4 regions of the Rhizobium sp. SG570 genome follow, and region 3 is predicted to be linked to each of the others. Evidence: predicted binding sites of a transcription regulator. Region 3 holds the regulator's gene; each other region holds the start of a gene.
What was found. Region 3 encodes LexA, which represses DNA repair genes until DNA is damaged. Its sites were predicted from a motif close to TGTTCNNNNTGTGTTCNG; they were not measured.
Positions count from the first base shown of each region.

Region 1 (7,757 bases), on a different contig from region 3:
CGAGATACCGGTGCTAGGTCTCGGCGGGGATCAGCGGTTCGGTGCGCATATGGTCCCGATGCTCAAGGAGTTCGCCAGCAAGGTGACGGGTGGGTCGATTGAGCGGTGCAGCCATTATGTTGCCGACGAGCGGCCGGACGAAGTCGCGGCCGCTCTGATCGATTTTCTCAAGCCCAATTGAAATTCTGCGACCGCCCCGTCGTGGGCCTGATCGCGACATTGCGGGCGAGTTGCGCCCGCACCCATCGCATTCGATCGATTCAATATGAAAGGAAAAGTGTCATGACCGCACCTCAAATTCGCGGCGTCAATCACATCGGCATCACGGTGCCCGACATCGAAGCCGCAAAATCGTTTCTGGTGGACGCTTTCGGCGGCCAGGTAATCTATCAATCGTTCGGACCACAGGATCCGCCGCGGCAGGGACCCGAATTCGAGCGGGCCACGGGTGCTTTCCCCGGAACGGTCGTGCGCGCGCAGGCGATGGTCAAAATCGGCAACGGGCCTGACATCGAGCTCTTTGAAATGCACGGCTCCGAACAAGCCCAGCCGGTTCGAGCGAGCGACTTCGGCATTACCCACTTCGGGGTCTACACCGACGACATCGACGCATCGGTAGAGCGCTTCGAAAGGGCCGGAGGAACGTCTCTCACTGCGCCGCGCGCTATTCCCTATGCAACCGAGAAAGGTCCTGGAAACAAGGTTTGCTACTGCCGCATGCCATGGGGCACGACGATTGAGTTTATCACAACGCCCGACCGCATGGCCTATCACGACCAGACGGATCTGCGCAGGTGGCAGGACGAGGAATAAGTGTGAGCTTTGAGAGCATAACCTCTCGCCGCAGCTTTCTGTCGGGATGGCTGCGGCCTCGGTGCTGGCAGGTTGCGCGTCCATCTCCGACACCGGATCAAGACCGATTTCGCAACACGAATATGAAGGAATCACCGACCATGTCGATTTTCAACAAAGCAGCCGTTGGCCTTACGGCCGTACTTTTGTCTTCTGCTGCGGCGACAGCGCCCGCCTTATCCGGCCCGCGAAATATCGTGCTCGTCCACGGAGCGCTCGTGGATGGCTCCGGTTGGCGCGGCGTTTATGACATCCTGACCCGGGACGGCTATAATGTCAGCATTGTCCAGCAGCCGCTGACAAGCTTGGACCAGGACGTTGCTGCCACGAAAAGTGTGCTTGATCAGCAGGACGGAGACGTCGTTCTCGTCGGTCACAGCTACGGGGGTACGATCATCACGGCGGCAGGAGATGATCCTAAGGTGAAGGCCCTTGTCTATGTCGCGGCGCTGCAGCCCGAAAAAGGCGAAAGCACTGCACAGTTGCTCCAATCGATGCCTGCGCCGACGAATGATATCAGACCAACCAAGGATGGCTTCCTGCTTATCGACCGAGAGAAGTTCGCCGCAGATTTCGGGGCAGATCTACCCAAGGATCAGGCGGAGTTCATGGCCCGGTCTCAGATGCCTGTCGCCGTCGCGGCCACCAATTCGCAGGTTCCAGTTGCGGCTTGGCACGACAAGCCTAGCTATGGAATTGTCGCCAGGAATGACAAGACCATCAACCCAGACTTGGAGCGTTGGATGTACAAACGTGCCGGCTCAACGGTGACAGAGGTGGAGGGCAGCCACGCTATCTACATCTCACAGGCGGCTGCAGTGGCAAAGATTATCGAGGAAGCAGTCAAGGCTACCAAATAGCTGCGGTATGCCGTCTGCATAAGGCGCTTATGTCGATCAACTTGCTCACTGTGTCAGATCTCGGAACGTGACGCAGCGATTTTGAGACAAGTGCCTTAACTCGGTAAAAAGCCTTCCTAAACACAGCTGTCTATGGCTCAACGATAAAGAGCGTCATCGGCTGAGTTACCCTGACACCTTGTGAGGTCCGTCACCGTTTGTGCCACATGATGAACCTCTTCGACTTCAACTGAAAACACACAGATGCATTCCGGCGGTCGACGTGAAAAGATAACTGTACCGTTGGTCATTCGTACTGGCTGACCCAGCGGCTCCTAAGATTTTCGCGACACATGTTCCAGCGCCGCTGGCAACCACACCAGAGATTGCGAGGACCACTATGGATCGAGAGATCATCATACCCGATGAGATGCGGGAGATCGTCAGCCGCGCAGGCTATGCTCCTGCGGTTAAAGTCGGAGACACAATTTACGTCGTTGGCCAAGTAGGACGGACAAAGGATCTAAAGATTATTCACGATCCGTCAGAACAATTCAGAGCTATGTGGGACAACTTAGGGATTGTTCTGGAAGCCGCGCATTGCACGTTCGATGACATCGTGGAAATGACAAGCTATCACGTCGAAATGTCCAAGCACATGGACGTGTTCCGGACTGTTAAAAACGAGGTATTTCCGAAGGGAACCTATGCGTGGACCCGAATAGGTGTCTCCGAACTCGCCCACCCGGGACTCCTCGCTGAGGTGAAATGTGTTGCCGTTAAGCGATAATGGAAACTATTTTGTCGCGAGCGATCCCTTTACGCTGAAGCATAAAGTTTACAACCGCTTAGAGAATCTGAGGCGACTGACTATGGCTCGACCGGAGCGCAAGGGAAGCGGCGGATCGCAAAGGCCTATCAGGAGGCATGCGCACTCGTGGTGACGATCGATCGCGATTGTGGGTCAGCGCGCCCACGCATCGAAGCATGTCTAGCCCGTTTCAACATTCACAAGAACGCCGACGATGAAGCTGCCGCCGGCTGGATGCTGGCCGCGATCCAGGAACGGGTGAGCGAACGGAACCTCTGCGGTTGGCGTCGGCTCAAGGGGATCGTCGATACAGCAGTGCACGAACTCCTTTTGTCCGAACAGCTATCCGTTCATTGAACGGCCACAACGAGGCTCGCTATGGTAAGCCTGATCGACTGACCAGCTCGCCTTCCTTGGTGACGATGGCCGAGCCATAGGGCTCACGTCCCGCGACGATCAACGCATCATCCGGCAATGGCCGCGCGAGGTCCTTCGCCTCCTCCCATGGCGCTCTCATCCAGACATCTGTCTCTTCCTTAGTCAGCAGGAGCACCGGCATAGCCTTGTCGTGGATCGGCTTGACGAGATCGTTCGCGTCGGTCGTCAGGAACCCGTAGAGATCGTCGGTCGTGAAGCCGTCCTTGACCTTGCGCACGGATATCCATTGCGGAACATGGATACCGGCAAAGAACATCAGCGGCTTGCTTTCATCGCGGGCGAACCAAGCATTCGGCACATTGCCGCCATCCTGCTGGCTTGCCGGATCCGGCTCGGCGAAGCTGGTGACAGGGACCAGACAGCGGTTCTCGACACCGAACCAGCGCCTCCAATGCGGTAACTTCAGATTGCGGACGTTGGTGACGCCACGGTCGACCTGCTCGCGCACCAGCTGCTCGAAGTGGAACTCCTTGCCCTTGGCCCGCAGTTTCTCGGCCTTGGCCTGGGCTAGCTTCTCAAGGGCGAAGCGCGGGGAGGGAAGCCCCCAGCGCGCATGGATGAGCTGTTTCTTGCCGTCGATGGTGTTGCGGACGATCGGCCCCATCTGGTCGGGGTTCATCTGATAGGCCGGCATCAGGTTGATCAGGCTCTCGGCGTCCTGAGCCCACTTGTTTACCCAGTCCTTATCTTCCATGCGGTACAGGTTGCACATAGACGCTCCATCTCCCCTTGAAGCTGGGCACATGGTAGCCGACGAGGCGCCGGAATGCCAACTGGCAGCTGTTGGCGGATTGGCGCCGAAAATTTCTCCTCAAGCTTCATCACCGCCCGTTCGAAGTCATGTCCATGATTCCCAACGCGAATCTTAAAGTCGACTAAAATAGGGGGATAATATTCCTATTTCGGGTTGCTTGACACGTAAAACGACTTGGAACATTTAGTGAACAAATACACTTGACCGACATTAGGTCGATACCAACACGACCTTGCAGGGGCCCGTGAATGATGACCGCTGCCCGTAACAGGGTGATATCCGATCTGAAGGATCGCATTGCGTTACTGGAAGGAAACGCAGACAGGAGGAGCGGCTGTCTCGCTTTCGGCGTGCCTGAGATCGATGCCGTATTGCCGGACGGTGGCCTCGCCTATGGCGCGGTGCACGAGTTCGCGGGCGGCGGGGCAGGGGTGGTCGATGGCGCGGCCGCGGCCCTGTTTGCCGCCGGTATTGCCGCCCGGACCAAAGGAAAGATCGTCTGGTGCCTGACGCGGCCGGACCTGTTCTTTCCAGCATTGGCGCAGGCTGGTCTTCATCCCGATCGGGTCATCTTCGTCGAGGCCGACGCGCAAGAGGACGTTCTCGCCTCGATGGAAGAGGCCCTGGCCTTTGGCGGGCTTGGCGCCGTCGTCGGCGAGATCGTCCGGCTGCCGATGGTGGCGTCGCGCCGCCTGCAGCTGGCGGCGGAAAAGACCGGAACTATGGGCTTGGTGGTCCGGCGTTGGCGCCGGCAGGGGGAGGCCTCGGATTTCGGGCAGCCGACGGCGTCGACGACGCGGTGGCGGGTGAGCGTGCTGCCATCGGAGGAATTGCCGGTTCCGGGCGTCGGGCGGCCGCGATGGCTGCTTGAATTAATGAGAGTGAAGGCGGGTGAGTGCGCTGAGTTTGTCGTGGGAGCGTGCGATGCCACGGGTCGTATCCATCTATCTGCCGGACCTGCCAATCGAGCGGATCAGGCGCATGGATCAAAAAGCAGAATTATCGCCTGACAGGCCGCTGGTGCTGATCGCGAGCAGCGGCTCCAAGCGTTGGATATCGGCGGCCGATGCAAAGGCCAGGGAAGCGGGCATCCGCTTGGGCATGCCGGCCGCCAAGGCACAGGCGATGGTGCAGGGTCTGCAGTTCGTCGATGCGGATCCGGCAGCCGATGCGCAAGCGCTCGAGCGGATCGCGCTCTGGTCCCTCACGCAATATTCTCCGATCGTCTCCGTCGACGGCACGGATGGCATCGTCATGGATACGGAAGGCGCCGATCACCTGCAGGGCGGCGAGCTGCCTATGCTGACTGGGATCGTCAACCGCTTCCGGGCGAGGGGGCTCACTGTCCATGCGGCGATCGCCGACACCTGGGGTACGGCGCATGCCTGTGCCCGGGCCACCCATCGCGAGACCGTCATCATCCCACCGGGAGAGACCGCCCGCGCCGTCGAACACCTGCCGATCTCGCATCTGCGGCTATCTCCAGAGATCGTCGCCAGTCTTCGCACACTCGGCTTCAAAACCATCGGCGAACTGTCGGCGACGCCGCGCGCGCCATTGGCGCTGCGCTTCGGACCGGAGATCGGAAGGCGTCTCGACCAGATGTTCGGCCGCATAGCCGAGCCGATCGATCCCATCCGGGCGCCGGAATGGATCGAAGTTGGCCGTGCTTTTGCCGAACCGATCGGTGCCGCCGAGACGATCGACAAATATGTCGGCCGTCTCATCATCAGGCTGGTGGCCGAACTGCAGCGTAGAGGTCTCGGTGTCCGCCGCACCGACCTGATTGTCGAAAAGGTCGATGGCAGCAGGCAGGCAATCCGCGCCGGCACGGCCAAACCAGCGCGCGACGTCGCCTGGCTGAGCAAACTGTTTCGCGATCGAACGGAAAAAATCGAGCCCGGCTTTGGCATCGAGAAACTGACGCTCATCGCCGTCATGACCGAACCGCTCGGCGAGGAGCAGCGGTCGTCGCTCGTCGACGAAGGAGATCAGGACATCACGCCGCTGATCGACACCTTCGGCAATCGCGGACAGCGCGTCTATCGCATCGCGCCCGTCGCATCCGACGTGCCCGAACGCAGCATCCGGCGGATCGCGGCGGCAGCCGAAGACGTCGCGGAAACCTGGGTGCATCATTGGCCGCGGCCGGTGCGGCTGTTGGCACGGCCGGAACTGATCGACGTCATCGCGCTGCTGCCGGATCATCCGCCCGTCTCCGTCACCTGGCGCGGCAAGCGTCGGCGGGTCAGGCGCGCCGATGGGCCGGAGCGCATCTTCGGGGAGTGGTGGACCAGGAGTTCCGAATTCGATGCGGTCCGGGATTATTTCGTGATCGAGGACGAGAGTGGCGAGCGGCTCTGGATCTTCCGATCCGGCGATGGCGTCGATGCCGCTACGGGCTCGCATCGCTGGTTTTGCCACGGGATCTTCGCATGAGCTACGCCGAGCTGCAGGTCACCACCCATTTCTCCTTCCTGCGCGGCGCGTCGTCGGTCGACGAGCTGTTCCGGACGGCCAAGGATTTGGGCATCAGCGCACTTGGGATCGTCGACCGCAATTCGCTCGCCGGTATCGTCCGGGCATTGGAGGCGTCGCGGGCGACCGGCCTGCGCCTCGTCGTCGGCTGCCGTCTCGATCTTGCCGACGGCATGTCGATCCTCGTCTATCCAACGGATCGCGCCGCCTATTCCCGCCTGACCCGGCTGCTGACGCTGGGCAAGGGCAGGGGCGGCAAGGCGAACTGTATCCTGCATCTCGAGGACGTCGCTCTTTATGCCGAGGGCCTGATCGGCATTCTCGTGCCCGATCTTGCCGACGAGACCTGTGCCCTTCAGCTCCGGAAGCTTTCCGAGATCTTCGGCGATCGTGCCTATCTGTTGCTCTGCCTGCGCCGGCGGCCCAATGATCAGCTGCGACTGCATGAGCTCTCCAATCTCGCGGCGCGCTTCAAGGTGAAGACGGTCGTCACCAATGACGTCCTTTTCCATGAACCGTCGCGCCGGCAGCTGCAGGATATCGTCACCTGCATTCGCAACACCTCCACCATCGACGATATCGGCTTCGAGCGCGAAAGACATGCCGACCGCTATCTCAAACCTCCGGAAGAAATGGAGCGGCTCTTTCCGCGTTATCCCGAAGCGCTCGCCCGGACGCTCGAGATCGTCGAGCGCTGCACGTTCTCGCTGGACGAGCTCACCTATCAATATCCGGAGGAGGCGATCGTTCCCGGCAAAAACGCCCAGGAATCCCTCGAGCATTATGTCTGGGAGTGCATTCCGAACCGCTATCCCGAGGGTCTGCCGCCATCGGTGTTAAAAGTGATCCGGCATGAGCTCGATCTCATCCGCACCATGAGCTACGCCCCCTATTTCCTGACGGTGTTTTCCATCGTCCGCTATGCCCGCAGCCAGGGCATCTTATGCCAGGGGCGGGGATCGGCGGCCAATTCCGCCGTCTGCTATATCCTCGGCATCACTTCCATCGATCCCGAGACCAACAATCTGCTGTTCGAGCGCTTCGTCAGCCAGGAGCGCGACGAGCCACCTGACATCGATGTCGACTTCGAGCATGAGCGGCGCGAGGAGGTGATCCAGTGGATCTACAGGACCTATGGTCATGACAAGGCGGCACTCTGTGCGACCGTCACGCGCTACCGTGCCAAGGGCGCGATCCGTGATGTCGGCAAGGCGCTGGGCTTGCCGGAGGACGTGATCAAGTCGCTGTCATCGGGCATGTGGTCGTGGTCCGAAGAGTTGGTGACCGAACGTAGCCTGCGCGAGCTCAACCTCAATCCGGATGATCGCAGGCTGGCTCTAACCCTAAAACTGGCACAGCAGCTGATGGGTGCGCCGCGCCATCTTGGCCAGCATCCCGGCGGCTTCGTGCTGACCCATGACCGGCTCGACGATCTCGTGCCGATCGAGCCCGCGACGATGGCTGACCGGCAGGTGATCGAATGGGACAAGGACGACGTCGAAGCGCTAAAATTCATGAAGGTCGATGTGCTGGCGCTCGGCATGCTCACCTGCATGAGCAAGGCCTTTGCCTTGATCCAGAACCA
Region 1 covers NZ_JAAZQI010000021.1:5,127-12,883, forward strand. Annotated here, with positions in the region: gene FHT28_RS29805 (alpha/beta hydrolase) at 1-181, shown strand, start outside; gene FHT28_RS29810 (VOC family protein) at 283-813, shown strand; gene FHT28_RS29815 (alpha/beta hydrolase) at 954-1,712, shown strand; gene FHT28_RS29820 (RidA family protein) at 2,092-2,481, shown strand; gene FHT28_RS29825 (hypothetical protein) at 2,629-2,859, shown strand; gene FHT28_RS29830 (SOS response-associated peptidase) at 2,879-3,652, opposite strand; gene FHT28_RS29835 (ImuA family protein) at 3,946-4,704, shown strand; gene FHT28_RS29840 (DNA polymerase Y family protein) at 4,619-6,133, shown strand; gene FHT28_RS29845 (error-prone DNA polymerase) at 6,130-7,757, shown strand, end outside.
Region 1: the regulator LexA is predicted to act here: its motif matches at 3,870-3,887, upstream of FHT28_RS29835 (ImuA family protein).

Region 2 (7,757 bases), on a different contig from region 3:
ACGATCGGCGATGCGGCGGGTCTCCTCCACCCAGTCTTCGGCGGTGTGCAGGAGAACGGTGTCCGCGCCGGCCTCATAGGCAAAACCGGCCTTGGCTTCGGAACCGACCGTCGCGATGACGTTGGCGCCAAGCCGCTTGGCGAGACGCGTAACCAGCTGGCCGACGCCACCGGCCCCCGCATGCACGAGAACCCATTCGCCCGCTTTCAGCGGATAGACCTTCTGCAGCAACATGTGGGCGGTGAGCCCGCGCAGCATCGTGCTGCCGGCAACCCGCTCGCTGACGCCATCCGGCAGTTTCACCAGCCGCGATGCCGATAGCGTGCGCATCTCGGCATAGCTCCCGAGCGGATGGCCGATATAGGCGACGCGATCCCCAACTTTCAGCTCTTCGACACCGGGGCCGATCGCGTCGACGACGCCCGCGCCCTCGAAGCCGAGGGCGCTCTGGCCGGGCGGCAGCGGATAGAGCCCGGAACGGATGTAGATGTCGACGAAATTGACGCCTGAGATGCTTTGACGGATCCGGGCCTGGCCGGAGCCTGGCTCTGTAATGGGAAGATCAACGGCTTTCATGGTCTCGGGGCCGCCGGGGCCGGTGATGACAATCGCTAGGGGCATTGGGAAGTCTCCTTTCAGGAAATCTTTGACCACAAACATCAGCCTGAATGAATTCGGTATGAGTTCACCATATCTGTGCAATAATGCACCGATGATCGACTGGCAGGACCTTCTTCATTTCGCCGCCCTGGCGCGAACGGGCTCGCTCTCGGCGGCGGCGCGCGAGTTGGGCGTGGATCACGCAACTGTCGGCCGGCGCATTGCCGCACTGGAGCGCTCGCTGGATCTGCGCCTGATCGACCGGCGGCCGCGCACGTCGCCGCTGACGGCCGATGGCCGCGCTATCGCCGAACTGGTGGCCGGCATGGAGGACAATGTCGAGGCGATCAGGCGCTATTCGAAAAGCGCTGTCGCCGGGCTTTCCGCAGCGGTCAAGATCAGCGCGCCGCCATCGATCGCCGCTCATCTTCTGGCCCCGAAAGCAGCCGTCTTTCGCGCCGAGCATCCGGATATTACATTGACCATTGCCGGCGTTACACGCCGCGCCGCCCTCAATTACGGCGAGGCCGATATCGCCGTGCGCATGACGCGGCCGGAGGAGAGCGATCTGCCTGTCCGGCGTATCGGCGTGATGCGCTTCGGCCTCTATGCCATCCCGGCTGTGGCGCAAATGCCTGAGGAGGATTGGTCTTTCATCGGCTACGACGCGGCGATGGAGCACCTGACGCAGCAGACCTGGCTGCGCAGCCTGCTGGCCGGCCGCCCGATCGTGTTTCGTGCCACAGATGTTTTCGGTCAGCTCGAGGCTGCCCGTGCCGGTCTAGGTGTCGTGGCGCTCCCTGCATTTCTGGGGGATGCCGAAGCGGGGCTGATGCGCTTGCCTGTGGCCACTCCTTCACCGACGCGGGATCTCTGGCTCGTGACCTATCCGGATCTGCGTCGCTCGCTGGCCATTCGCGCCGTCATGGATTTTGTCACCGAAGTGATCGGCAGAAGCTGTCCCTTGCGCGATGGCGCCGAAGCGGCGGTGTAAGCCGAAGGTTTGCCAGCTTATTTTCCTGTTGCAGCTTGGCGGCGAATCTCTATCCATAAACAGATGAGCCATCCCTATGGTCGGTGATCGATGACGAAGCTGAGCAGCTGGTTCGTGGTGGACAGGGCGGATCTGGTTGCGGGCATATCGGTTGCCGGCCTGATGTTGCCGGAAGCCGTTGCCTACGCCGGCATCGCCGGCCTGCCGCCGCATCGGGCCATTCTTGCCGGCATCGCCGGATGTCTCGTCTATGCCGTGTTCGGCCGGAGCCGCTTCGCCATCGTCTCTCCGACATCCTCCTCCGCCGCCATTCTTGCCGCGACGCTGGCGGTCATGCCCGGTGACGCCACGGTCAAGGCCGGTTTGGCCACGGTCGCCGTCGCGCTCGCCGGCGCTCTGTTTGTCGTCGCTTCGGTCTTGCGCCTCGGCGGCATCACCGGCTTCATTTCCCGACCGGTGCTGCGCGGCTTCGCGCTGGGTCTCGCGATCACCATCATCCTGCACCAGCTGCCCATCCTCGTGGGCGTGCCCGTGCAGGGCTCGAACATCTTTATCTACGCGGCAGCCCTGTTCGGCGCTGTTCTGCAGTGGAATCCGATCAGCGTCGCCGTCGGCGTCGTGGCGCTTGCGGCATTGCTGCTGCTCAAGCGATTGCCGGGTGTTCCCGGCGCCTTCCTTGTGCTCGGCGCCGGCATTCTCGCTTCATACCTGTTCGGTCTGGAGGCGCGTGGCGTCAAGCTGGTCGGTGCAATCGAGATCCTGCCGCAATGGCCGTCGCTGCCGGATGCCGGCTGGATGGCCTATTCGCGGCTGGTGCAGTTTACAGTGCCCCTCGTGCTCATCCTCTTTGCCGAATCCTGGGGCACCATGCGGGCGCTGGCGCTGCGCTATGGCGAGACGCTGGAGGTCAATCGCGAACTCGGCGCGCTCGGCGCCGCCAATATCGCCAGCGCCCTCGTCCAGGGCATGCCCGTCGGCGCCGGTTTTTCCGCCGGTTTCGCCAGCGAGGCGGCCGGCGCGAAGACACGCGCAACCACTGTTTTCGCCGCCATCGGCCTTGCCATTCTGATTGCCTGCGCCGGGCCGCTGGTGGCGCTTCTGCCCGAGCCGGTGCTGGCGGCAGTGGTGATTGCAGCCCTCACGCATGCGCTCGATCCCAGCCCGATCCTGCATCTGCGGCGGCTGCATCGCGATTTCTACGTCGCGATCGGCGCTGCTGCGGGTGTGCTGATTTTTGGTGTCCTCAACGGCATGCTGCTGGCAATCGCACTCTCGCTTGCCGCGATGATGCATCGACTGGCCTCGCCCTATGTCGCCCGACTGGGGCGCCTCGGCAGCAGTCACAACTTCGTCGATATCAGCCGGCACGGCGATGCGTCCGAGATGCCGGGCATTGTCATCTGGCGACCAGGCGAGACGCTGTTTTTCGGCAATGCCGACACGATCTTCGGCGAGATCCTGTCGCGCAGCCGCAGCGAGGCGGGATTGCGGGCCGTCGTTCTCAGCCTTGAAGAGAGCTTCGATCTGGACAGCACGGGGATGGATGCCTTGATGGAGTTCGATGGCGCCATGCGCCGCGCCGGCATCCGCGTGCAATTCGCTCGTGCGCATGATCGGGTGCGCGATCTCATGGCGGCAGCCGGCATAGCCGATCTTGAGAGCCGCTGCAGCTTCAGCGTCGAGGATGCGGTGGCGGCGGTGATGGCGGATGACAATCAGCCGAAGGTTTGAACGGGCTGTTCAGTCGCGCAAAGTCCAATAGCAAAGATGCTCGTGGATTGATTCACCCTGTAGGCTGTTGATGAGGACGAAGTCTTTAGCTGTCCAGCTCACAGGTTCTTCGAGCACGGTGTCGGGAACTGGATGTCCCTGATAGAGCAGCGTCATATGCGGCTCGATGGGCTTTTCCTTGATGGGCGCAATGCCGGTAAGCCGCATGGCATCGACCAGTTCCTGATAGATCGCCTTGAGTTCGGTGTTTCCATTCTCGTTCCATAGAACAAGCGGGCGATTATCGCCATTGCCGAAACTGACGGCCCGGTCGAAGACTACCGAACAGGACGGCTTTCTAACTCTGGAGGCGGCTTCCATCGCCGCAAACACCGTCTCTTCGGGCAAGTAGCGAAACGAGCCGATAGTATAGAGCGTCACATGGAGGAGATTGGCTTTTCGCGGCTTCGCGAAAAACCGGTACCGTCGATGGAAATTGCCTGCAAGCTTGTGACTCTTTGCGGCGATCTCCGGATCGGGAAGGATTGCAAAATAGAGTTCGCTGATTGGCCTTTGATCGATTGGCGGTAGTGTCCGGCTGGACGAACCGCCGCTGAGATAGAGCGAGAGCTGGTCTTTGTTCTTCATGGGATTGCGTCAAAGCCACGCGGCTTTGCCTCCTCCTATTCTGGTGATCCGCACATCATAGGGACGCATGGCAGCTATATCAAGAACAAAAAGAGAACATACTTGATGAATCGGGGCGAGTAAACTGGCTGAAGGCGATCCGCCGAATCTCAATTTTAGAAATGCCATCGAATAAAATGCCCGCCTGATTTGTTCACTCTCCGCCAGGGGTATTTGTGCCGTCTTCAAAAGGAACGATCTCACATGTTGACGAAAGCCATCTTCTCGATCGCCTTGCTCGCTCTCGTCGGTCTCGGTGTTTCCTCTTGTTCCACCTCGGACCAGCATGGCTCCGGTGGCAACATGACGATGAATCCTCCTCCGGCCGGCGGCGGATACTGATACGCCAGGATGCGAGGTAGGATTGGGGCGCCGTCATCGCGGCGGCGCCGTTTTCCTCAACGGGCAAAATGTCGGCAATATCGGCCCTGCACAAGAATCGGGTTGAATTTCACGGCTCGTGGCACGATTTTCATGACAAGTGGAAACACGGAGCGTCCGTCATGAACGAGACAAGGCAAGACTATCTGATCTTCGAAACCGCCGGCGGTTTCTGCGGTATCGCCTGGAGCGATATCGGCGTCATACGCTTCCAATTGCCGACGAAGGATGCCGGGGCGACCGAACGCCTGCTTCGGCGTCGCCTGCCGAATGCGCATCCCGGCACGCCGACGCCTGAAGTCGCGGAGGTCGTCGCCAAGGTGAAACGGTATTTTGCGGGCGAAGAGATCGATTTTTCCGGCGTCGCCCTCGATCTCGGCGAACAGGATGCCTTTTTCAAGCAGATCTACGATGCCGCCCGGCAGGTCACCTGGGGCCATACCACCACCTATGGGACGCTTGCGAAACAGCTTGGCGTCGGGCCGGAAGCCGCCCGCGACGTCGGCCAGGCGATGGCAAAGAATCCGGTCGCGCTGATCATCCCCTGCCATCGCGTTCTGGCGGCAGGCGGCAAGATCGGCGGCTTTTCGGCGCCCGGCGGTTCCAACGCCAAGGCCCGGATGCTGGAGCTGGAAGGCGTCCAGCTCGCGCCGCCGAAACCTGTGCAGCAATCACTGGGGTTCTAGGCAGCGGCACTGGGAGGAGGGGAGGCTTCCTCACCAGGCTTTCGATACCTGGCGGGCGCGGGAAAACAGCAGCGTCTCCTTGTCGTTGAAGCGCACAGGCGTCGGATCGCTATATCCCGCCTCGCGAGGTCGCAAAGGCCCTGCCGAAGGTTCGCGAAAGGTTTCAATCACCTGGTTGCGACCATGTGACCGATGCCGAGAACTGGTCGCGCGCTAATTTCTTCGAGCAGCGCGCGATCGAATATGTGCTCTAACGCTTTGTTATTATCGTGCTTTGGAACCAATGACGCGCGAAACTGTTCATATATAACTTTGACGCGACGCTGACGTCGTCCCGGCCGGCTGGGTAAGCGGCGCTCTTGAGGAATAGCCCATGATGAAGATTTCGTCCGCATTTCGTTCAGTCGCAGTTGCCACCATTGCCGCCGCGGGAATTAGCTTTGCCAGCGCCGCGCATGCCGACAGCGGTACGATCCGTTTTGCCGTCTATAAGGCTGCCTTCTTCGTCGGTGGTTCCGGAGGCGAGGGCACGCTGACCTTCCATGGTCGCCGCTATCCCGTCTCGATTGGCGGTATCTCGGGCGGCCTCGCCTTCGGGGCCTCCAAGACCTATTTCCAAGGCACCGTTACCCATATTCGTCGCGCCCAGGATGTGTCGGGGATCTACGGTGCAGCGGGCGGCGGCGGCGCAGTCGGCAAAGGCGCCCAGATGATCGTCATGACCAATGACAAGGGCGCCCAACTCGAACTCACAGGCAGGCAGGTTGGCCTGCAGGTCAATGCCGATATCAGCGGTCTGAGCATCACGGTGAAGTAAGGGCGCCACTCCGTTCATCATTCCTCGGATGGGCCCGATTTGCTGAATTTGGCGATTGGGCACTTCCGGGAAAGGTGGCCAGAGAGTGCCCTTCGCCGTCTATTCTCACTCGATTGTTCTTACTGATCGTTACGCATTGAATTACAAGCGCAAAGTTTTCTGCATACGACGAAGAACCGTCTCTCCGATCCGTCAGAAATTTCTGCTCTCGAATTCAAAAGAGAGTTTAGTCGATTCAGAAACTGCTTGGTTTCAGCGACTATCGATATCGATCGGTCGATTTTTCGAAATCTCCGGCAAGCGCGGTCTCGTCAGCCTCAAGGGACATCAAGACCCTACGCCCGGAGAATGACGTGCTCGACCGGACGGCGGAGCGATCTGGGCAATTCCGGACCGTACCCGAATCTCATCACGAGATCCGGCCGACGATCGCCGATGCCGAGATAGGTGGCAAATTGCCCCCGCACGGCGGGAACCTCGACCGGTTGATTGATGAAGGCATGCCGGAGTTGGAGAGCCGTCGCCTGAAGGGCGAAACGCTGACTGCATCGTCCGGATTCTGCCCAGTAGGCGGGTTCGTTCTTGTCAGAGACGAACACGGCAACACCGGCCGAGCTTCTGAGCTGGCTCTCATACTTCCGGTTTTCAGCCTCCTTCGTGAACACCAGATTGAGGATCAAGCGGCCGATCCAATCCGGCAGGACTGGATTGCCGGAGGATTTCGAAAACAAGCCGTCTCGCGTCGAAAGGGCTGAGCCATAGCTGAATCGAATCCACGATTTCAATTCTTCTACGAACGCGACATCGTCCATCTGCGCACTGTTGCCCGCGACCAGATAGGAGAGGATCTCCTCACGCTGCTTCCGCTCCGTGAAAAGCAGCATCCGCACGCCTTGACCGTTTCCTGCGGCTTCCAAGAGCCGGAGATGTTCGGGCGGGACCGAGCGCCGATCATAGACAGTGCGCGTCGATTGACGATGCGGAATAGCGTCGAACAGGTCTGTCCGTTCGGGCGGCGCAGCCTCCAAGTCGACCCGAATTCCGCGCCCTTCGGGATCGTAGCGCGGAACTGCCCGAAGTCCGAAGGCGCGGGCAGCTTGGACCATGTTCTCGACGGCGCAGCCGAGGCTGGCGAACACATGATGATCGTCGGGATCGACAGCGGGCAAGCGACGCCGGGAATCGGGCAGCACGAGGATCGAGCGATCCGAGAGCCGAAATTGCCAAGGCTGCGTGTTATGGCTGTTTGCCGCCAAGGTGGCATAACGGACAAGCTCTCGTTGGGCCGATGACGGCGGCAGATCGGTACTGTCGCTGTGCCGCCACGTGGCGTTGACAGCTTCCTGATAGCCGGAAAGGTCACGGGCATTCATCACAAACGCCGTTGCCCCACCAATTGCGATAAGTCCCCCTCCGGCGGCAAGCGCGGTCAAGAAGGCCCGACGGCCTTGATAAATCTCAGACATGATAGTTGGGTATCACGGAGGGGCTCGGCAGACTTTGATCTGAATCAGGTCTTTAGCATTGACGCCATTCGCTGCCGGAGGGCCAGAGCTGCGCGAGGACTACCGACTGCTATTGCAGCGACAACATAGCCATTAGCGCACTGCTTTATCCCGGTTTACGCCGCAGCACTCCCCTCATTCCCACTCGATCGTGCCCGGCGGCTTCGATGTTACGTCATAAACGACGCGGTTGATGCCGCGGACTTCGTTGATGATGCGGGTCGCGGCGCGGCCGAGGAATTCCATGTCGTAGTGATAGAAATCCGCGGTCATGCCGTCGACGGAGGTGACGGCGCGCAGCGCGCAGACGAACTCGTAGGTGCGGCCGTCGCCCATGACGCCGACGGTCTGGACCGGCAGCAGCACGGCGAAAGCCT
Region 2 covers NZ_JAAZQI010000006.1:168,968-176,724, reverse strand. Annotated here, with positions in the region: gene FHT28_RS14660 (quinone oxidoreductase) at 1-621, opposite strand, end outside; gene FHT28_RS14655 (LysR family transcriptional regulator) at 680-1,594, shown strand; gene FHT28_RS14650 (SulP family inorganic anion transporter) at 1,685-3,325, shown strand; gene FHT28_RS14645 (2'-5' RNA ligase family protein) at 3,335-3,952, opposite strand; gene FHT28_RS14640 (hypothetical protein) at 4,196-4,333, shown strand; gene FHT28_RS14635 (methylated-DNA--[protein]-cysteine S-methyltransferase) at 4,495-5,058, shown strand; gene FHT28_RS14630 (hypothetical protein) at 5,435-5,875, shown strand; gene FHT28_RS14625 (nitroreductase family protein) at 6,211-7,341, opposite strand; gene guaA (glutamine-hydrolyzing GMP synthase) at 7,516-7,757, opposite strand, start outside.
Region 2: the regulator LexA is predicted to act here: its motif matches at 4,034-4,051, upstream of FHT28_RS14645 (2'-5' RNA ligase family protein).

Region 3 (7,757 bases):
GTGCGCAAGGCATTGCCCGGCCTTCCGGTCGTCAACTATGTCTGCCCCAGCGTCTGGGCGTGGAAGGAGTACCGTGCGCGGGAAATGCTCGCCTATGTCGATCATGTGCTGGCCGTGCTGCCGTTCGAGCCAGAAGCCATGCAGCGCTTGGGCGGGCCGGCGACAACCTATGTCGGCCATCGCCTGACGGTGGACGTCGATCTGCTGAAGACGCGCCGACAACGCGCGGTGCGCGGCACGAGTGCTGCCGACGCCCCAATGACGGTCCTTCTTCTCCCGGGGTCGCGCGCTTCGGAAATCCGCCAACTCCTGCCGGTTTTTGAGCGGGCTACCGATGAACTTAGCCGGCGAAACGATGGCGTCCGGTATCTGCTGCCGACGGTGCCGAGGCAGGAGGCCCTAGTGCGGTCGCTTCTCGAAAATTGGAGCATCAAGCCGGATATCCTCGTTGGTCAGGATGCGAAGTGGAAGGCCTTTGCGCAGGCGGATGTCGCCATGGCAGCGTCTGGCACGGTGATCCTGGAGTTGGGGCTTGCCGGCGTTCCGGTGGTCTCGACTTACAAGACGGAATGGCTGGCCAGATTTGTGATGGCGCGCATCAAGGTATGGACGGCGGCCTTGCCGAACCTGATTGCCGATTACGCTGTCGTGCCTGAACTCATCAACGACATTTTGCGGCCCGGCCTGCTGGCCCGCTATATGGAGCGCCTGTCGAACGACACGCCTGAGCTATCGGCAATGCTCGCAGGCTATGATGTCGTCTGGCAGCGCATGCAGACGGAGGAGCCGCCTGGTGACAAGGCCGCCGCCATCCTCCTGGAGGTCTTGTCCAATAAAAAAACCGGTCATTTCTGACCGGTTTTTTGTTTCAAGTCCGGAGCTTAGCGCTTGGAGACCGGAACGTATTCGCGCGGCGGTTCGCCGGTATAGAGCTGGCGCGGACGGCCGATGCGCTGATGCGGATCCTCGATCATCTCGTTCCACTGAGCGATCCAGCCGACGGTACGGGCAAGCGCGAACAGTACGGTGAACATGGTGGTGGGGAAGCCGAGGGCCTTCAGCGTGATGCCGGAGTAGAAGTCGACGTTCGGGTAAAGCTTCTTCTCGATGAAGTATTCATCGGTCAGCGCGATGCGTTCCAGCTCGATCGCGATGTCGAGCAGCGGATCGTCCTTGATGCCGAGTTCGCCGAGAACCTCATGCGCCGTCTTCTGCATGATCTTGGCGCGCGGATCGTAGTTCTTGTAAACGCGGTGGCCGAAGCCCATCAGGCGGAACGGATCGTTCTTGTCCTTGGCGCGGGCGATGTATTCCGGAATGTGGTCGACAGAGCCGATTTCCGTCAGCATGTTCAGCGCGGCTTCGTTGGCGCCGCCATGAGCAGGGCCCCAGAGGCAGGCGATGCCTGCAGCGATACAGGCAAACGGGTTTGCGCCCGAGGAGCCTGCGAGGCGAACCGTCGAGGTCGAAGCGTTCTGCTCGTGGTCGGCATGCAGGATGAAGATACGGTCCATGGCGCGTGCCAGCACCGGATTGACGACATACTCTTCGCAGGGAACGGCAAAGCACATGCGCAGGAAGTTCGATGCGTAATCCAGATCGTTCTTCGGATAAACGAAGGGCTGGCCGATATGGTACTTGTAGGCCATGGCGGCAAGCGTCGGCATCTTGGCGATCATGCGCAGGCTCGCGACCATGCGCTGATGCGGATCGGTGATGTCGGTCGAGTCGTGGTAGAAGGCTGACAGAGCGCCGACGCAGCCGCACATGACTGCCATCGGATGCGCGTCGCGGCGGAAGCCGGTGAAAAAGCGCGACATCTGCTCATGCACCATGGTGTGGTGCACGACGCGATAGTCGAAGTCCTTCTTCTGTGCGGCTGTCGGCAGTTCGCCGTAGAGTAGCAGGTAGCATACTTCGAGGAAATCGCCGTGTTCGGCCAGCTGTTCGATCGGATAGCCGCGATGCAGCAGAACGCCTTCGTCGCCATCAATATAGGTGATGCTGGACTCGCACGACGCGGTCGAGGTGAAGCCAGGATCGTAAGTGAAAGTGGAGGTGTTCTTATAAAGGGCACCAATATCAATGACACTCGGGCCGATGGTCCCGGTTTTGACCGGCAGGTCTACCGTCTTCTCACCCCAAGTTAGTTTCGCGCTTTGTTCCGTCATGCTGATCCTCCAAGATTTGGCGGGATTGACGCCATAAAAAGCGCCAAAAGGTTAAGCGACTACCGACTAGCTATATGATCCAGAGCCTAATGCCAAGTTATCCTAATGCCGAATTGTGCATTGCGGTATCAACTTTTGGGCAATGCAGTAGGGCATTTGATCCCCCCGTTCCGGTAAATGGCGCAATTTGGCAGTGGGTGTGCCGATTTTGGTTGAATTCACCGAATGGTGACGGCAAAAATCGCGTCATAGCTGTAGTTTTGCGTGGGGCAGGCAGTGAATGCCTAATTTAGAGGCACCGGAGCAGCAGGAGGATGGCAGGAATCTTCCTGGGCCTGCAGAGCCTCACCATGCCGCCACGCCCTTTGTTTCTCGTGCCAAAGCGGAGCAGCGGGAGCGGACGCAGGATCAGGCGCCGCCGGTCGCGCGTTTCTACCTGGCTGTCAGTCGCATCAGATCCTTTGTTTGGCGCCTGATCGAAGAGGAGGCCGCGCATGGTCGTGCCATCCTGTTTGCGCCGATCTATATGGGCCTCGGCGCGATCTTCTGGTTCAAGGCCGATATCGATCCGCCGCCGCAGACGGTCCTTGCTGCGCTCCTGGTCCTGGCTGGCAGCTTTCTTTTCAGGCGCGAAGCGGGCCGCGTGCTTCGGCATGTCCTCTTCGCCGGCATGCTGGTTTGTCTGGGCATGGCTCTGGCGCAATGGGAAAGCTGGCGGGCATCGACCGTCATGCTTGACTCGGCTGTGACCACGACCGTCACAGGTCGGATCGAAAGGCGAGAGTCCTACGATAACGGAGGTTGGCGATACGTCGTCAAAGTTGACAAGACAGAAAAGCCGGCCATTCGCAGACCGCCGGAGCGCGTCACCATTTTCGTGCGCAAACAGGCAGAACCGTTCAACCTCGGCGACCGCATCCAGGGCAAGGCGCGACTGACGCCTCCGGCCGGACCTGCTCTGCCTGATCTCAACGATTTCGCGTTCAGTTCCTATTTCAACGGCATCGGTGCAAACGGCTTTGCCTTTGGAAAGCCGACCCTACTGTCACCGGCCAGTGATGTCGCTGCGGATTCGGTGTCGGACAAGGCGGATATCTGGCTTGCCGGCCTGCGCAACAGCATAGGCGACAGGATTAGAAGGACCTTGCCCGGCGACACCGGCGCTTTCGCGGCCTCGCTTGTCACCGATGAGAGACGCGCGCTTTCGGACGAAACGACCGAAGCGCTGCGAATGGCCGGGCTCACGCATATCATTGCCATTTCCGGCCTCAACATGGCGCTTTCGGCCGGCATCTTCTATATCGGCCTGCGCTATCTGTTCAGCCTGTTTCCCGGCATGGCGCAGGCGTGGCCGACCAAGAAGATAGCCGCCTTCGGCGCGCTGGTAACCCTGACGGCTTACTATCTCATTTCCGGCTTTGGCGTGTCGGCCGAACGCGCCTTCATCATGATGGCGATCATGCTGGTTGCCGTGCTCTTCGACCGGCCGTCGATCAGTCTGCGCAACGTCGCGCTCTCGGCAATCGTCATTCTCAGCCTGTCGCCGTCGCAGGTGCTCGGACCGAGCTTTCAGATGTCCTACGCCGCGACGCTGGCGCTGGTATCCGGCTACACGCTTTGGAAACGGCGCCAGCATCGGGAAAATATTCTTTCGCGCTCCAGGCTCCTGAGCCCGCTGCTGTTCGTTACGCGCTTCTTCGGCGGCATATTGTCGACCTCCTTCATTGGCGGCGCGTCGACGGCGATCTTCTCGATCGAGCATTTTCACCGGTTGGCGACATACGGCCTTGCAGCCAATCTCGCTGCGATGCCGATCGTCTCCGTCGTCGTCATGCCGTTTGGCATGGCGGCCATGTTGCTTATGCCATTTGGTCTCGACGGGCCCTTTTGGCAAATCACCGGCGAGGGACTGGAGTTGGTCATCGCTATCGCCAAAACGGTGGCGGGATGGGGCGGCGATATTACCTTCGGCCGCCAGCCCGCCTGGCTTATGCCGACATTCATCGCAGGCTTTCTGCTCATGACGATGTTGCGAACGAGCGTGCGCCATGTTGGCCTGCTGTTGCTGCTTTCTTCCCTCGGCGTGGCAGCATTCGGCTCTGGCGTGCCCAAACCGGATCTCATGATTTCCGAGGATGGTGTTCTGGTTGCCTTGCGACAGGACGACATACTGGCAACAAATCGCGAAAGACCGCAGGCTTTCATTTTCGAACAGTGGCAGAGAGCGCTGGTTGCGAGCGAGCATCAACCTCCGACTATCCTTCCTGTTGACAGCCGCCTTCCCCAGATAAGCAAGACGGATCATCGCCGGCGATTGAGCGTCGAAGAGCAGGGCGCAGTTCGCAAGGCAATGGATGAAGCACTCGACCAGGCCATGCAGGGCAGTTTTGCTTGCCAAAAGGGCGCATGGTGCGTCGCGATGCTTGAAAATGGCGCGATGCTGGTCACCATCGAGGACGCAGCTTACCTGTCGCCGGCCTGCGATACGGCCAATATCGTCGTCACTCCCGTACGACTGCGCCTGGATCGCTGCCGCTCCGGCGCCATGCTTTTCACAGGCGCCACATTGCGGCAGACAGGGTCCATTGAGATGGACCTCAGCACCGACAAGCCAAATGTGGTAACTGCGTTCGAAAATCCACAGCGCCCATGGGCTCGGCACAGAACATACAATTGGCGCACAGGCACATTCGGCGCGCCGATCGTCCGAGCATCACCGGTCAGTGATAACGGCGAATGAGGCCAACGAGCTTGCCTTGCACCTTGACGCGATCCGGCCCGAAGATGCGGGTTTCATAAGCGGGATTGGCTGCCTCGAGCGCGATGGAGGCCCCCTTGCGGCGGAAGCGCTTCAACGTCGCTTCCTCGTCGTCGACGAGCGCGACGACGATATCGCCCGGATTGGCAGTCGTTGCATTGCGAATGATGACCGTATCGCCGTCAAAAATGCCGGCATCGATCATCGAATCGCCTCTTACTTCCAGCGCATAGTGCTCGCCCGAGCCGAGCATGTCGGCAGGGACGGTTATGTCGTGGGTATTATTCTGGATGGCCGAGATCGGAACGCCAGCGGCGATGCGGCCCATGACCGGTACCGAAACAGAACTGTTCTGGTCGTCGTTCGCAACTTTTGGCGGAGCAGGCGGCGCAACTGGCTGAGGTTTGCCGAGGCTGCCTTCGATGACGCTCGGCGAAAAGCCGCGGCGCGGCTGCAGGCTTGGATTATAGGCATCCGGCAGCTTGATGACCTCAAGCGCTCTGGCCCTGTTCGGTAGCCGGCGGATGAACCCTCGTTCCTCCAAAGCCGTGATCAGACGGTGAATACCGGATTTGGATGCAAGATCCAGCGCGTCCTTCATCTCGTCGAAAGATGGTGGCACGCCGGACTCCTTCATCCGTTCGTGAATGAAGAGAAGCAGTTCCTGCTGCTTGCGCGTCAACATCGTCTTGGAACCCCAGAATCGAGAAAAGCGTGAAACAAATCCAGAACGGACACTATATGTTCCATATGTGTTCCGCAAGTACTTAAATTTCGGTAAAGCTTTGCACGGACAGTTAAATATTCGACATCACTGGGTGGACCCGATAAAAGTCTCATATGGTTATATCCGCGCTAACATATCGGAAAACATAAGGAAATGCTGTTTAGCCCTTCATTGGGCGCATGCAGCCTACCTTGAGTAGCTGACGCATGGATGAAAGCCATTTTCACGACATGCGATTCCGGTACCGATCAAAGAATCAGCCGCATGATCTAGCGTCTTCGACAGGACATGCGGTCGTCTTGCGCCTCTATCGTCTTGCTTTCATCTTGAATTGGAGGATGGATGGGCGCAAACCTGCGGGCGCAGGAAAATAGGAGACATCATGACTTTGTCGCCGCATCCGCTGGATCATCTCGTATTGCCGACCGTCAATCTCGCTTTGGCGCGCGAGCGGCTCGGCAAGCTCGGTTTCACCGTCGCGCCCGACGCCCGGCATCCGTTCGGCACCGAGAATGCCTGTGTCTTCTTTGCGGACAAGACCTATCTTGAACCGCTGGCAGTGGCATCCCCTGAGCAATGTGAGGAGAGCGTCGGCGCGGGGAATGTCTTCGTTGCGCGCGATCAGGCCTATCGCTTCCGGCTCGGTGAAGACGGCTTTTCAGCCGTGGTGTTCGGCTCGGAGGATGCTGTCGCCGATGACGAGCGCTTTCGGGTAAGCGCCATCTCGGCGGGACGCATGCTGGATTTCTCGCGTCCCATGAAAATGCCGGATGGAACCGAGACCGTCGCCGGTTTTCGTCTCGCTTTCGCCGCCGATCTGCGTGCGCCGGATTTTCTGGCCTTCTGCTGCCAGCGCATCAATCCGCTGCCCGCCGATCGCAGCGTGCTGGAGCGCCATGAAAACGGCGTCACCGGCATTGCGCGGGTGGCGATATCGACACCCACCCCGGCCGCGTTCCGCACTTTCTTCGAAGCGATCGTCGGTGAACCCTGGATATCGGAACATTCTTTCGGTCTGACGATCAGGGCGGCCAATGCCGATATCGAGCTCCTGACGCCGGCAGGCATGGAAGCGTTTTACGATTTGCCTGTTCACTCGGACGATCCCGGCTTGCAGGCGCGCGCAATCCTTTTCAAAACACGCGATCTTTCCGTGACATCGTCGCATTTCGCTGCTAACGGCGTCACCTACACGCGTAAGAACAATCGTATATTGACAAGGCTGGCCCCCGGACCGGGCGCCCTGTTCGCCTTCGAGGAGATAGCATGAGCACGAATTCTGAAGTGATCGTCGGCGAGGGAGCCTCCAAGGTTCTGTTTTCCAACACCGCCAAGCTGTCGCTTATTGCTGGTCCGTGTCAGATGGAAAGCCGCGAGCATGCTTTTATGGTTGCTGGCGTCCTGAAGGAACTCTGCGGCAAGCTTGGCATCGGCCTTGTCTACAAATCCTCCTATGACAAGGCGAACCGGACTTCGCTCTCCGGCAAGCGCGGCATCGGCCTTGAAAAATCCATGGAAGTCTTTGCCGATCTGAAAAAGGAATACGGTTTTCCGGTCTTGACCGACATTCACACGGAAGAGCAGTGTGCTGTCGTCGCCAAGACGGTCGATATCCTGCAGATCCCGGCCTTCCTGTCGCGCCAGACAGACCTGCTGGTTGCCGCCGCCAAGACCGGCCGCGTCGTCAACGTCAAGAAGGGACAGTTTCTGGCTCCCTGGGACATGAAGAACGTGCTTGCCAAGCTGAACGACAGCGGTAACCCGAACATTCTTCTGTGCGAGCGCGGCGCCTCCTTCGGCTACAATACGCTGGTCTCCGACATGCGCTCGCTGCCGATCATGGCGGCGATGGGCGCGCCGGTGATTTTCGATGCGACCCATTCCGTGCAGCAGCCCGGCGGGCAGGGCGGTTCGACGGGCGGCGATCGCCGATTCGTCGAGACGCTGGCGCGCGCCGCCGTCGCCGTTGGCGTCGCCGGCGTTTTCGTCGAGACGCATGAAGATCCGGACAATGCGCCGTCGGACGGCCCGAACATGGTCTATCTGAAGGATATGCCGCGGCTTCTTGAGAAGCTGCTTGCCTTCGACGCCATCGCCAAGG
Region 3 covers NZ_JAAZQI010000002.1:583,803-591,559, forward strand. Annotated here, with positions in the region: gene lpxB (lipid-A-disaccharide synthase) at 1-855, shown strand, start outside; gene gltA (citrate synthase) at 882-2,171, opposite strand; gene FHT28_RS06690 (ComEC/Rec2 family competence protein) at 2,452-4,911, shown strand; gene lexA (transcriptional repressor LexA) at 4,892-5,614, opposite strand; gene FHT28_RS06700 (VOC family protein) at 6,039-6,926, shown strand; gene kdsA (3-deoxy-8-phosphooctulonate synthase) at 6,923-7,757, shown strand, end outside.

Region 4 (7,757 bases), on a different contig from region 3:
CTCGTCGGTCTCGATGATGTCGGCCGCTGCCGCCAGCATTGGAATATCGCGCACGCGGGCGTAATCATGCAGCGCGCGCACCGTGGTATCGCCGAGGCCGCGCTTTGGGGTGTTGACGATGCGCTCGAAGGCGAGATCGTCGGCCGGCTGGCAGACCAGGCGGAAATAGGCCATGGCGTCGCGGATTTCGAGGCGCTCGTAGAAGCGAGGGCCACCGACGACGCGGTAGTTCAGGCCGAGCGTGACGAAACGGTCTTCGAATTCGCGCATCTGGAAGGAGGCGCGCACCAGGATCGCCATGTCGTTCAGCTTGTGTTTGTTGCGCTGAAGCTGCTCGATCTCCTCGCCGATGGCGCGGGCTTCCTCCTCGGAATCCCAGGAGGCGTGCACCTGCACCTTGATGTCGTCAGGGTCGGAACGGTCGGTGAACAGCGTCTTGCCGAGCCGGCCCTCATTATGGGCGATCAGATGCGCGGCGGCACCGAGGATGTGCTCGGTGGAGCGGTAGTTGCGCTCGAGCTTGATCACCTTGGCGCCGGGAAAATCCTTTTCGAAGCGCAGGATATTGTCCACCTCCGCGCCGCGCCAGCCATAAATCGACTGGTCGTCGTCGCCGACGCAGCAGACATTCTGCAGCTCGCCCTTCGGCCGTTGGGCTAGGAGTCGCAGCCACATATATTGCGCCGTGTTGGTGTCCTGATACTCGTCGACAAGGATGTAGCGAAAGCGCTGGTGGTAGTCCTTCAATATGTCCGGATTCTGCCGGAACATATTGATCGGATGCAGCAAAAGGTCGCCGAAGTCGCAGGCGTTCAGCGTCTTCAGGCGGTTCTGGTAAGCGGCATAGAGTTCGCGGCCCTTGCCATTGGCAAAGGCGCGGGCATCGCCCTCGGGAATCTCGGCGGGGCCAAGACCCTTGTTCTTCCACGTGTCGATCATGCCGGCGAATTGCTTGGCCGGCCAGCGCTTGTCGTCCAGGCCCTCTGCCTGGATCAGCTGCTTGATCAGGCGGATGACGTCGTCGGTATCGAGAATGGTGAAGCTGGAAGAGAGGCCGACCAGCTCTGCATGGCGGCGCAGAAGCTTGACGCCGATCGAGTGGAAGGTGCCGAGCCAGGGCATGCCCTCGACAGCGCCGCCGACGAGCAGGGCGACGCGTTCCTTCATTTCGCGCGCCGCCTTGTTGGTGAAGGTGACGGCGAGGATCTGGCTGGGGAAGGCGCGGTTGGTGGAGAGGATATGGGCGATGCGGGTCGTCAGCACACGCGTCTTGCCGGTTCCGGCGCCGGCAAGCACCAGAACAGGCCCGTCGAGCGTCTCCACCGCTTCCGTCTGTTCCGGATTGAGGCCTGCGAGATAGTCCGGCCGGCGGTGGCTGTCGCGCGCCGCCATGGCACGGGCCGCAATGCCGCCGCCGATGCTGCCTGCATCCGGCGCAGAACGGCGCGGCGCCAGATGCTCCGGCTCCTCGTCAAAGAAGGGAATGTCGTCATGTCCGATGGTCATGTGGCCCAATGTAATGATTCTACCCTGAAAGGCAAAAGAAACGGGCTGAAAATAGAACAAAAAGTGCACATTCACAGGTAAAGCAGGTAACGGGGAGGCTGTTCCCGCATCTGAACGGGAGATGTGGGAGTGCGAATGAAACGCCTCGTTGTCTGCGGAAATATTACAACTTTGTCATAGTCTGCGGCAAAGCTTGCCGCATATGTATAAAAAAACGATATTGCAGAAAATCGGGCACAATCGTGCGTTATGAAGCCAACCCGAACTTGGCCTCGGCAAGCGCGCTTGACGCGACGAGGCCATGCCAAACCGACGACGCGATTTCATCGCCTCTGACACAACGAGCCGGAGACGTGCATGACCGCCTGGAAGCAGCTTTCCTTGTGTTTTTTCTTGCTGGTGGCGGGTCTTGCCGCCGCCGTGGCCTTCGTGCCGGGCGCAGCCGGCCTGTTGCAGGGAGCTGGCGTTCCGGAAGCCGTGGTGGCGGTTGTTGCGCCCGGCAAGAGCGACAATGGCGAGAAGCAGGCTAGTGCTGCCAATGGCGGTGCACGCCGCGGCCAGAATGTGCCGCTCGTCGTTACGGAGCCGGTGGTCGGCGGCATCATCAATGACCGCCTCAGCGCCATCGGTACAGGCGACGCCATCCGTTCGGTCGTCGTCATGCCGCAGGCAGCCGGCACGATCCGGGAAATCCTCATCAAGTCCGGTGATCGGATAAAGCAGGGACAGGTGTTGGCCCGCCTCGACGATGACGAGCAGGTCATCGCTCGCGGCCAGGCGGAAGTAGCGCTGAGGAGCGCATCCGAGAAATCCCAACTCTATCGCAATATCAAGTCCAGCGTGTCGCGCATGGATGTCTTCGATGCGGAGATCGTCGAGCAGGGCGCCAAGCTCGCGCTGCAATCGGCGGAACTCGCCTTGAAGCGCCGCGATATCGTTGCGCCGATCGACGGCATCGTCGGGATCGTGCCGGTTGTCGTCGGCGACAACGTGACGACGACGACCAGCATCGTGACACTGGACGACCGCTCCGAGATCCTGGTGGACTATTGGGTGCCGGAACGCTTCGCCAATACGGTCAAGGTCGATCAACCGGCGGAAGCGACATCGGTTGCGCTGCCGGGGCGCGTCTTCACCGGTGTGGTCGAGGCGGTGGACAATCGTATCGATGGCGCCAGCCGGACCTTGCGCGTGCGCGCCCGCATCGACAACGCCGCCGATGAGCTGCGGGCCGGCATGTCCTTCAATGTCGGCATGCGCTTCTCCGGCGAAACCTATCCCTCCGTCGATCCGCTTGCGGTGCAGTGGGACGGAGAGGGCGCGCATGTATGGCGCGTTGCCGACGGCAAGTCGTCGAAGGTGCGTGTCAGCATCGTGCAGCGCAATCCGGATGCCGTCTTGGTCAAGGGTGATCTTCGCGATGGCGATCTCATCGTCATCGAAGGATTGCAGCGTGTGACCGAAGGCGGCGACGTTCGGTTTGCGCGCGATGTCGCCCAGGCCTCGGAGGTCATCACGCAATGACGGGGCAGGGCGATGAGATGAAGGAAGCCGGCGCGGGTTCGGGCAAGCAGTCCTTCACCGCGCTTTTCGTGCGCCGGCCGATTCTGGCGCTGGTTTTCAATACGCTGTTGGTCGTTGCCGGCCTTGCCGCTTATGTCGGCGTCGAGGTGCGTGAGCTGCCGGATGTCGACCGTCCCGTCGTCACGGTGCGAACCGTATTCGACGGCGCGTCGCCGCAGACGGTGGATCAGGAGCTGACCAAGGTCATCGAAGGTGCTGTCGCTCGCGTCAGCGGTCTGAAATCGGTCTCCTCCAGCTCGTCCTTCGGACAGAGCAGGGTGACGCTGGAGTTCTCCGACGCCACGGATCTCTCGGTCGCCGCCAACGACGTCCGCGATGCCATCGGCCGCATCACCGAGCAATTGCCCGATCAGGCCGATGCGCCGCAGATCGTCAAGGCGGATTCGGATTCGCAGCCGATCATGCGCCTTGCCGTAACCTCCAGCACGTTGACGATGGACGACCTGACGCAGCTCGTCGACAAGGAGATTACCGACCGGCTGGCTTCGGTCGAAGGCGTTGCCGATGTCGAGCTTTACGGCGATCAGGAGAAAGTCTTCCGGATCGATGTCGATCAGGCAGCGCTGGCGGGGCGAGGATTGACGATCGGCGATCTGACGACCGCGCTTGCGACGGCCGCGCTCGACGTGCCGGCGGGGTCGCTGAAAAGCGCCCGTCAGGATATAGTCGTGCGCGCTACGGCTGCGCTGCAGACGCCGGAGGATTTTGCGCGGCTGATGGTCAAGGACCGTGTGCGGCTTTCCGATGTCGCTACCGTAACGCTCGGTCCGCGCGACGGGACGACCGCGCTGCGCTCCAACGGCGTGCAGGGGATCGGCCTCGGCATTATTCGTCAGGCGCAGTCGAATACGCTCAATATCTCGGAAGGCGTGAAGTCTGTTGTCGCGCAACTTTCGAAGTCACTGCCCGAGGGGACGCGTATCGTCATCACCAGCGACGATGCCGTGTTCATTCAGGGAGCGATCCACGAGGTCGTGCTGGCGCTCATCCTTTCCGCGCTGATCGTCACCGTCGTTATCTACCTCTTCCTGAGAGACTGGCGGGCAACGTTGATCCCGGTCGTCACCATGCCGGTGGCGCTGACGGGTACGCTCGCCGCGCTCTACATGGTCGGTTTCTCGGTCAATATCCTGACGCTGCTGGCGATCGTGCTTGCCACCGGCCTCGTGGTCGACGACGCCATCGTCGTGCTGGAAAACATCGTCCGTCGCAGGGCCGAGAAAATCGGGCCGCGGGCCGCCGCCGTGCTCGGCACGCGCGAAGTCTTCTTCGCCGTCATTGCGACGACGGCCACGCTTGCTGCGGTGTTCATTCCGCTGTCGTTCCTGCCGGGGCAGGTGGGCGGCCTGTTCCGCGAGTTCGGCTTCGTGCTTGCCTTCTCCGTCGGCCTGTCGTCGATCGTGGCATTGACGCTTTGCCCCATGCTCGCGTCGCGCATGCTCACCAAGGAGATGCGCGAGGATCACGGCATGCTCGGCCGTTTCGGCGAGCTGTTTGCCACCGTCTATCGTCGGACGCTGCGGGCCTGTCTCAATGGACCGCTTGTGGTCATCGTCTTCTGCGCCCTGTTCTCGGCTGCCGCCCTCTTGGCATTCATGAATGTCAAAAGCGAACTGACGCCAAACGAAGACCGGGCCATGGTCATGCTTCGCCTGACCACGCCGCAGGGGGCGGGTCTCGATTACACGAAGGATCAATTGCAGCGCGTCGAGGAGCGGCTGCAGCCGCTGATGGATAGCGGCGATATCCGCAATATCTACGCAATCTCCGGCATGAACGGCCAGAAGAATAGCGGTTTCATGGTGCTGACCCTGGCGCCATGGAGCGAACGTCATCGCACGCAGCAGGACATCGTTTCCGACATCAACCGCGCCACGGCAAATGTGCCGGCCCTGCGCGGCAACGTTATTCAGGCCAACAGCCTGCGCATTCGCGGCGCCGGCAGTGGCGTGCAGATGGCGCTTATCGGCAATAATCATGAGGCGCTGACCGAATCGGCACTGAAACTGGTGCAGGCGCTCGATGCAACGGGCCAGTTCGACACGCCGCGTCTTAACAACGAACCGACCCAGGCCCAGGTTTCCGTCGCCATCGATCGCGAGCGCGCTTCCGATCTCGGGGTCGATATTACAGGTCTTTCGGTCGCGCTGCAGTCGCTGCTTGAAGGGCGTTCCGTGGTCGATGTCTTCGTCGCCGGCGAGTCCTATCCGGTGCTGCTGACCTCGACGATGCGCCCGATCGACGATCCGACCGATCTTGAGAACGTCTATTTGAAGACCGGCGACGGCAAGATCGTGCCGATGTCGGTTATCGCATCCTTGAAGGAGAATGCTGTTGCGCCGCAGCTGACCCGCGAGCAGCAGCTTGCGTCGGTTGCGATCACCGCCGGCCTCAAGAACGGCATGTCGCTCGGCCAAGCCGTCGAGGAGGTGACCAGGATCGCGGCACCGCTATTGCCGCCTGGCGCGCGGTTGATGCCGTTGGCGGAAGCGGCAACGCTGGAGGAGAATTCCAGCGGCATGGCGCTGACCTTCGGCTTTGCCATCGTCATCATCTTCCTGGTGCTTGCTGCGCAGTTCGAAAGCGTGCTGTCGTCGCTGATCATCATGTCCACGGTGCCGCTTGGCCTTGCCTGTGCCGTTTTCGCGCTTGTCATCACCGGTTCGAGCCTCAACATCTACAGCCAGATTGGGCTGGTGCTGCTTGTCGGCGTGATGGCGAAGAACGGGATACTGATCGTGGAATTCGCCAACCAGCTTCGCGACAAGGGCGAGGGCGTGCGCGAAGCAATCGAAAAGGCCTGCGCGCTCCGCCTACGTCCCGTCATGATGACCATGATTGCGACCATCCTCGGTGGCGTGCCGCTGGTGTTTGCCGAAGGCGCGGGTGCGGAAGCGCGCATAGCACTGGGCTGGGTGATCGTCGGCGGGCTTGGTTTCGCAACCCTGGTGACGCTTTACATCACGCCCGTCGCCTATCTCCTTATTGCCCGCTTCGCCAAGCCGCAGACACATGAGGAGCAACGCCTGCATGAGGAAATGTCGGACGCGGCGCTCCGCGCGAAGCTGGCCGATCTCCGGGCTGCGGAATGAAAGTCGAGCACGGGTGAGTTGCGCCCGCTGCAGCTTCTGCGCTTATTTATGGCAAATCATGCGTTACGATTAGCTGTTTATTAAGCATGTTTGCTAATGATAGTGACCTGTAACCGCCGGAATTCAGGTGTTGTTTTTGCCTGGCTTCCCGTTTGCCGACACTCTCGGCCCGCGCGCATGAGCGCCCGCGGCAAGGTTCCAATGTCTCATTGTATTTGTTGCGTATTGTTGCGTCCGGAGTTCGTGTGCCGTGAGTATTTTTTCGACTTTCATCAGGGTCAGTCCCTCTGTGAATACAGCGCTGGAAGTGCTGAGGGACACCCAGGTCAAACTGAACAATGCCGAACGGCAGATGTCGTCCGGTCTGCGTGTGCAGACGGTGAAGGACGACGCTACATACTGGAAAATTTCGACTCTGACGCGCACCGATGTCGGCGCCATTTCGGCGGTGCATGACGCGCTTGGCCTTGCCGCATCCACGGTCAGCACCGCCTCCACGGGCGTCAGCAGTGCAATCGACATCGTGACGCAGATCCGAACGAAGCTTGTCAGCGCCTTTGAGACGAGCGTCGACAAGACGAAGCTCAATGACGAGATTACCGAACTCAAGCAGCAGCTTCGCAGCGTCGGGGAGTCGGCAAGCTTCAACGGCGTCAACTGGATCGTATTGCAGGACGGCGAAGACCCGACAGAGCCGCACCAGGTGCCGGGCTCTCTCATCCGCCACACCAACGGAAGCATTTCGATCGGCATGCTGAACTACGAGGGCGTGGCATCGACGGGAGGCACCATCGTACCAGCGGATGCGCGATACCTGATCGATGATCAGTCGAGTGGAACCGGCGGCTACGGCGTGCTGACCTCGACGGCCTTTGCGACGGATGCCGGGGCAGCGAAGAACTATGTACTGATCGACAGCAAGAATGGCGACACGAGCGGCCAGGTGGAAATTTCACTCGATGCGAATACGACGAAGGGCGCTATCGTCGATATGGTCAATACCGTTACGGCGATGTTGCAGCAGCTCAATACGATCGGCTCGGCCTTCGGCTCCCTGGAGACACGCATCAACCTTCAGAGCCAGTTCGCCGGCAATCTCAGCGATTCGTTGACGAGCGGCGTCGGCAAGCTCGTGGATGCCAATATGGAACAGCAGTCGAGCAAGGTATTGGCGTTGCAGACCCAGCAGCAGCTCGGGCTGCAATCGCTTTCGATCGCCAATGCGAGCTACAATACGGTTTTGCAGCTCTTCCAGAATCTCTGACTGTCGGGCCTACGCCGCAGCGGGGTGAAACGGGTTGATATCAGCCCCGCAGATCGCGGGCGGCGATTGGTTTCCGCAAAAGCTGTGCCTTTGCGCTATGCACAGGGGACAAAGGTCCGGATAAGATTTCTCTTCATCATATTGCCGCAATGCTTCATATCTGCTGCGGCCATCGAACCGGAGAGCGACGATTCTATGATCAAGAAAATTGCCATCCTTGCCCTAGCGGCAGGTTTTTTGAATGCATGCACCACGACTGACCCCTATACGGGCGAGCAGAAGGTGTCCAATACGGCGGGCGGTGCAGCACT
Region 4 covers NZ_JAAZQI010000008.1:233,741-241,497, reverse strand. Annotated here, with positions in the region: gene FHT28_RS18110 (UvrD-helicase domain-containing protein) at 1-1,506, opposite strand, end outside; gene FHT28_RS18105 (efflux RND transporter periplasmic adaptor subunit) at 1,864-3,030, shown strand; gene FHT28_RS18100 (efflux RND transporter permease subunit) at 3,048-6,182, shown strand; gene FHT28_RS18095 (flagellin) at 6,433-7,446, shown strand; gene FHT28_RS18090 (OmpA family protein) at 7,642-7,757, shown strand, end outside.
Region 4: the regulator LexA is predicted to act here: its motif matches at 1,559-1,576, upstream of FHT28_RS18110 (UvrD-helicase domain-containing protein).